Regions from separate parts of the Lysinibacillus telephonicus genome, predicted to be linked through region 3. Evidence: riboswitches for the same ligand, from Rfam matches in the RefSeq annotation. Region 3 holds a riboswitch; each other region holds the start of a gene.
The links. A riboswitch is a leader RNA that binds a small molecule or an ion and turns the genes downstream of it on or off. The one in region 3 is predicted to bind S-adenosylmethionine.
Positions count from the first base shown of each region.

Region 1 (2,275 bases), 150 kb from region 3:
AGTTCACTTACCCATTCCACTAATTTACTTTCTGCAACTTTACCTGTTCCAAATGTATCGATAGAAATGGATACTGGACGAGCAACACCGATAGCATAAGCTAGCTGAACTTCTGCACGTTCAGCAAGACCAGCAGCAACGATATTTTTAGCAACATATCTAGCTGCGTACGCTGCAGAACGGTCCACTTTCGTTGGATCTTTTCCTGAGAATGCTCCACCGCCATGGCGTGCATAACCACCATAAGTATCTACAATAATTTTTCGTCCTGTAAGACCAGCATCTCCTTTAGGTCCTCCGATTACAAAACGGCCTGTTGGATTAATGAAAAATTTTGTTTTTTCATCAATTAACTCAGCTGGAACAACTTCACGAATAACTTTTTCTTTTAAATCTTCTTGAATTTGTTCTAATGATACATCTTCATCGTGTTGTGTGGAAATAACAATTGTATCAATACGTTTTGGATGGTTGTCTTCATCATATTCAACTGTTACTTGCGTTTTACCATCTGGTCGTAAATATGCAATTTCTTTAGATTTACGAACTTCAGTTAATCTTTTTGATAATTTATGAGCAAGGCTAATTGGTAAAGGCATTAATTCAGGAGTTTCGTTACAAGCATACCCAAACATTAATCCTTGATCTCCTGCACCTATTGCTTCAATGTCCTCATCTGACATTGATCCTTCACGTGCTTCTAATGCTTGGTCAACTCCAAGAGCTATATCAGGGGATTGTTCCCCAATTGCCGTAAGAACAGCTAAATTTTCAGCATCAAAGCCATACTTCCCACGAGTATAGCCGATGTCTGCTACAGTATTTCTAACAACGCTTTGAATATCAACGTATGTAGAAGTTGTTATCTCACCTGCAACAAGCACCAACCCAGTTGTAACTGTTGTTTCGCATGCTACACGTGCATTTGGATCTTCTGTTAAAATTGCATCTAAGATTGCATCGGAAATTTGATCACAAATTTTATCCGGATGCCCTTCTGTTACACTTTCTGATGTAAACAGTCGACGGTTTGTCATTTGGTTTCCTCCTAATTATCTTAGCGAGACAGTTCTCGATTTTGATACGGTACTCATTACCCATGTTAAGTCCGCTTATCAATAGGACTCCAAGCCGTTGCTGCTTTTTAACACGAGGATTTAGAAAGGCACATAAAAATAGGTAGAATTCCTATCAATTTTCATTGTGTTCTATATTGAAAAAAAAAATTCCTCACTCACGTTTATTTGCATGAGTAAAAGGAATTGTCGTTTCATTACCTTTCACTCTTATCGTTCAAGGGTATGTCCCTTGCATCAGGTTGGCACCATCGCATTATAAATAATGCAGGTTGCCGGGCTTCATAGGGCCTTGACCCTCCACCAGCTCGGGATAAGAGTATCCGTTCATCTCAACATGTTACGTAATGTAAGGGCTGTTGTCAAATCTTTTTTCTCTAATTCTTAAAATGTTTAAAAATTAAAAAATAATTTATTCATTAGTATAGATTATTTAAATCAATGTGTTATACTATTTTTGACATATAAACAAACCTCCATGAGAGTGGGAATACTTAAAAAAGGATGGTATTTAATCGATGAATTCAGTAGAAATTGCAAACGAACTGAAGGAATTATTAAACGGTGGCAACATAAAAGTTCAACTTTCAGTGCCACAATTAGTGGAAAAATCTACTTCCCGCGGAGAAGCTATTTTAACTGTTGATGGTGCTATCGTCGCTGAAACAGGTAAATATACAGGACGTTCTCCTAAAGATAAATATATTGTAACTGAAGAGAGCACAAAAGACAAAATCGACTGGGGTAATGTAAACCGCGCGATTTCTGCTGAAGTGTTTGATAACCTTTATGTAAAAGTTATAAACTATCTAAAAGAAAAAGACGAACTTTACGTATTTAAAGGCTTTGCTGGCGCAGATAAAGACTCACAGCTTGCTATTCAAGTTGTAAATGAGTACGCTTGGCACAATCTTTTCTGTCACCAATTATTCATCCGTCCAACTGAAGAAGAATTAGCTTCTCATGTTGCAGAATTCACAATTGTATCAGCACCAAACTTTAAAGCTGATCCAGCAATCGATGGAACAGATTCTGAAACATTCATTATTGTATCATTAGAAAAGAAAATCATTTTAATCGGTGGAACTGAATATGCTGGTGAAATGAAAAAATCTATCTTCGGTATTATGAACTATTTACTGCCAGAAAACGGAATTTTCCCTATGCATTGCTCTGCAAACGTAGGTGAAGCTGGAGAT
Region 1 is NZ_CP155468.1:3,249,642-3,251,916, forward strand. Features, by position in the region: gene metK (methionine adenosyltransferase) at 1-1,037, opposite strand, end outside; SAM riboswitch class I at 1,284-1,396, opposite strand; gene pckA (phosphoenolpyruvate carboxykinase (ATP)) at 1,595-2,275, shown strand, end outside.
Region 1: it holds a riboswitch for S-adenosylmethionine, as region 3 does, so the genes downstream of both, metK (methionine adenosyltransferase) here and MKY04_RS16495 (methionine ABC transporter ATP-binding protein) in region 3, are expected to answer to the same signal.

Region 2 (2,275 bases), 640 kb from region 3:
CCATGGCAATATTGCTGATGCGAGGGGAAGCAAGTGAATTATCTGCCATCATAATAATATCCGCACCTTCATCGTAAAGCGCCTTTGCCCCCTCTACAAAGGGGTCAATTTCTAAATGCCTTGGAGTATCAAGCTCCACAATAATTGAACGCTCCCGCTTCGCTTTTTCATGAAGTGGCTCAAGCTTACGCGGTTCTGGATCCTGTATAAAGATCTCTTGTTGCAGTTTAGTCTCTTTCGATTCAACAGGCTTTAGTTTTTCCAGTTTCTTCTTTACAGATTCAATATGTTTTGGCGTCGTACCACAGCATCCGCCTATTAAACGAACACCTTGATTTCGTAATTGAACAGATGCACGCGCAAAATAATCGACCTCTGACTCATAAATGACACGACCATCTTCTATATCTAATAACGATGCATTGGGATATGCTGATAAATACGCGTTTTCGGGAAGCTCTACACATTCAAATGCTTGTATTGTATGATACGGTCCTAGCCTGCAGTTCACACCAACTACATCCGCCCCAATACTCTCTAGTTCATTTAATGCAGCATTCAATCGGAGCCCATTTTGTAAAACACCAGGTTCATGCATCGAAACCTGAGCGATAATCGGTATATCAGTTATAATACGCAGCATTTTTATAGTTTCTGATAATTCTTCAAAATCATAATACGTTTCTAATAATAGACCGTCTAAACCGCCATTAATTAATACTTCTGCTTGAACTCGAACCGATGCTAATATTTCTTCTAAAGTAGAATCACTCTTTCGAACTCCTCGAATGCCCCCGATTGAACCAACAATAAATTGGTTTCCATTTGAAACAGCATTTTTTGCTATTGCAATTGCGGCTGCATTTATTTCTACAACTTTCGATTCAAGTCCATAGCGTGCAAGCTTAATCGCATTCGCACCATATGTATTCGTTTGGATGACATCTGCTCCAGCTGCAATATATTCTCTATGAATCTTTTCAATTACGTCAGGCTTTACGAGATTCATTTCTTCATGACAATTATCTAGTCCATACGAATATAATAGTGTTCCCATTGCACCATCTGCAGTTAAAACTTTTGATTTTAAAGCTTCCAATAATCTCATTTCTTTCACTCATCCCCCATCGGTTACTTTTAAAAAATTCTGTCTCTTTACGAGAAAAGCATAAACTCCTAAAGCTATGCATCTTAAACGTAATATTATGCTTTTGCTTGACCCTTATACCGCCGTTTACTCCTCTTATATGAAAGAGCCTTTGCGTTTACGGAGGAGTAGACTTCAACTTAGAGAATTCCTTCATCCGTTAAACTTCAAAAAATAAAAAGCCTTCTTTTTTCGAAAAGAAGGCTTAGCATGCTAATTAGATTTCCTTCTTATCTCTCGGCTCTTTGCCAGCTGGATTTAGCACCTTACATTTTGTTGGTTGCTGAAGCTTCATCGGGCCAGTCCCTCTGCTTCTCTTGATAAGAGTTGTTTTTTATTATATTAAGTTGAATCATATCTTGAAATAGCTCTTTCGTCAATACTATAATCAGATTTTTGTGAATCATTGCAATAATATGTTAGAAATTTTCTCTGCAGTATTTTTTCCATTTTCAATACATGCACCTATTCCTACGCCAAAGTAAGAGCAGCCAGCGATGAAAAGATTAGGATATTTATCTTCAAGTTCATTCTGAACAACCTGCAAAGCTTCATTATGCGCCAAATCATATTTAGGCATTGAATCAATCCACTTCTCAACATTAACAACAACAGGTTCTTCTTCGATATTCAAGCTTCTTTTCACATCATTTAGAGCTACTTTTGTAAGCTCCTCTTCTGACATAGCAGCAAGTTCTTCATACTTTGGATTATTATTTTTATAGAACAAGCGGATAAGTAAATTGCCATTCACTGATGTATGTTTCCATTTACGACTTGTCCATGTTGATGCATTGCATACTAAATCACTATTGTGTGAAACAATAAAACCAGTTCCATCAGCTGGCAATATTGAGTCAGGTACATCAAACCCTAAATACATAGTAATTGCAGAGGCATTTGTAAATTTTGATAATTGGTTATCTAATTCTTTATCGTTCAGTACAGATCGAACAACTTGGTTCGGTACAGCTAATACAACAGCATCAGCCAAAACGGAAGGTCGATTATCAAATGACACTTCATAACCGTTATTATGCTTTTCAACACTAATTGTTGCAGTATTTTTATAAAACTTTACTTCTGGCATTAATTCTTCAAGTCGATTAATTAATGCAGTTAAACCAT
Region 2 is NZ_CP155468.1:4,040,246-4,042,520, forward strand. Features, by position in the region: gene MKY04_RS19500 (bifunctional homocysteine S-methyltransferase/methylenetetrahydrofolate reductase) at 1-1,108, opposite strand, end outside; SAM riboswitch class I at 1,375-1,474, opposite strand; gene hemG (protoporphyrinogen oxidase) at 1,551-2,275, opposite strand, start outside.
Region 2: it holds a riboswitch for S-adenosylmethionine, as region 3 does, so the genes downstream of both, MKY04_RS19500 (bifunctional homocysteine S-methyltransferase/methylenetetrahydrofolate reductase) here and MKY04_RS16495 (methionine ABC transporter ATP-binding protein) in region 3, are expected to answer to the same signal.

Region 3 (2,275 bases):
GATTTAAGGAGATTTAATGCTTGTACAACATTTGAGTTTTCTCCATCAATTTGAACAATTAATGTTCCATATGGTCCATTTGCTGTTTGCGAAATATTCCCGTGAACAATATTTACTTCTACATCAAATTGCTTAATTAGCTGTGAAATAATTGGCTGTTCTGTTTTGTTGCCAATAAACGTTAATTTTACAATTTTCCCTGTTGGATAGTTTGCTAAAACCTGTTCGATTGATACTTTAGTCTCTTTTGTTCCCGAAACCTGCATTACGAAATTTTTTGTTATTTCAGCTTGCGGATTTTGGAATACTCGGAGTACCTCGCCTGTTTCCACAATTCGTCCAGCTTCCATCACTGCAACACGATGGCAAATTTTTTGAATTACATGCATTTCATGTGTAATAAGAACAATTGAAAGGCCTAAACGCTTATTAATATCAAGTAAAAGCTCTAGTATTGAATCCGTTGTTTCTGGATCTAATGCACTCGTCGCTTCGTCACAAAGTAATACTTCTGGATTGTTTGCAAGAGCTCTAGCAATGCCGACACGCTGCTTTTGTCCACCTGATAATTGTGATGGATATGCGTTTTCTCTGCCAGATAATCCAACTAAATCAATCAGCTCTTTTACTTTCTTTGCTCGTTCGCTTTTCGCTACACCTGCAATTTCTAATGGAAATGCAATATTCTCTGCAACTGTACGAGACCATAACAAATTAAAATGTTGGAAAATCATACTTATCTTTTGGCGAGCAAGGCGCAATTTACTCCCTGATATAGATGAAATTTGTTGACCATTTACATTAACTGTTCCACTTGTTGGCTTTTCAAGACCATTTAACAATCGAATTAATGTACTTTTTCCGGCACCGCTGTAACCGATAATTCCAAAAATTTCACCTTTATTAATCGTCAAATTGACATCTTGAACAGCAGTCAGCTCGCCATTCTTCGTTTTATATACTTTTGTTATATCCTTTAATTCGATCATATTTGTACTCCTTTAAGATACGCTGTTACGTATTTGTACCGCGACAAAGCATTATAATATTCTCTATACTTTTCTAGCATATATACTTAATTTAATTTAAAATAAAACCCCTTCTACACAGATAAGTAGAAGGGGCATCGTACATTGTTATGTTTATACGCTAACCGTTCTCTTATCTTTCAAAGTATCCACTTCGCGTGACTTGGCACCTTTTCACATATTGTGATGGTTGCCGGGTTTCATAGGGCACTTCCCTCCACCGCTCTTTATAAGAGTTACGATATTAAATTTTAAATATTACGAATGTAACTTTATCATGTTAGTTTGATATAGTCAACATTTTTTTCAACTTTTCATATAGGTATGGTACGGATTGGAAAGCATACACTTTTTCAACAATTTCTCCATTATTACTAATGAGTAAGCATGGAACACTTTCGATTTGATAGTCAAATGCAAGTTCTTCTATAAAATTGATATTAGCTTTTCCAATTGGAACTTCAGGCAATAACTTTTCGATTACTTCCATCATCTTAGATGCTACGGCACAAGTACCACACATTGGCGTATATAAATAGAACGCTGCTAAATTATTTTGCTTTATCGTTTGCTCCCAATGTTGTTTTGTCCACTCTTCCATTGTTATCAGTCCTACTATCATTAATTTAATCAAGTACTAGAATTTATAACTCTCCTCAGGCTTCTATGCAAGATTAAGGTTTTACGCCTCACTGGATGAGGATAAATATTGTTTATGAACAGAAAATTTAGCTTCACTTAACAGATGAGCCAACACTTTCTTCGGTGCATTGGCAACCTCAATATATGTTCTAGGAATACAAAGATGGATAGCCTCTGAATAAATTCTTTTCGTTAGCTTTCTCAACTTCTCTCCCGAATTATCTGCATCAAATAAAGTATAAAGTTTACATTCTTCAAAAGGCTCAAGCAAATCTAGCAATGCATCTTCACTTATAGTACCATTTGTACAAATGATTTTTACGTCTTCAGCAAAGATTGGTGCAATGTTCAACTTATCCGATCGACCCTCAACAATTATACACTTTTCAACAGTCATTTGCTCACCCCACGGTTTGTAAGTAATATAAGCTAAAAATGAAGAGCATAAACACCCTTAGCTGCGCTACTCTAAAACGTAATATCATAGATCTAGCCGATTATGCTTTTTTCTTATCCCTAAGCTTGGTCGTCATCAACGTCTAAGAGACTATTGGCTGAAATCACATAGTTAATTTCATTAGCTTGGAGAAGGCCTCGATCAGCTG
Region 3 is NZ_CP155468.1:3,397,974-3,400,248, forward strand. Features, by position in the region: gene MKY04_RS16495 (methionine ABC transporter ATP-binding protein) at 1-989, opposite strand, end outside; SAM riboswitch class I at 1,159-1,264, opposite strand; gene MKY04_RS16500 (thioredoxin family protein) at 1,309-1,629, opposite strand; gene MKY04_RS16505 (toprim domain-containing protein) at 1,711-2,067, opposite strand.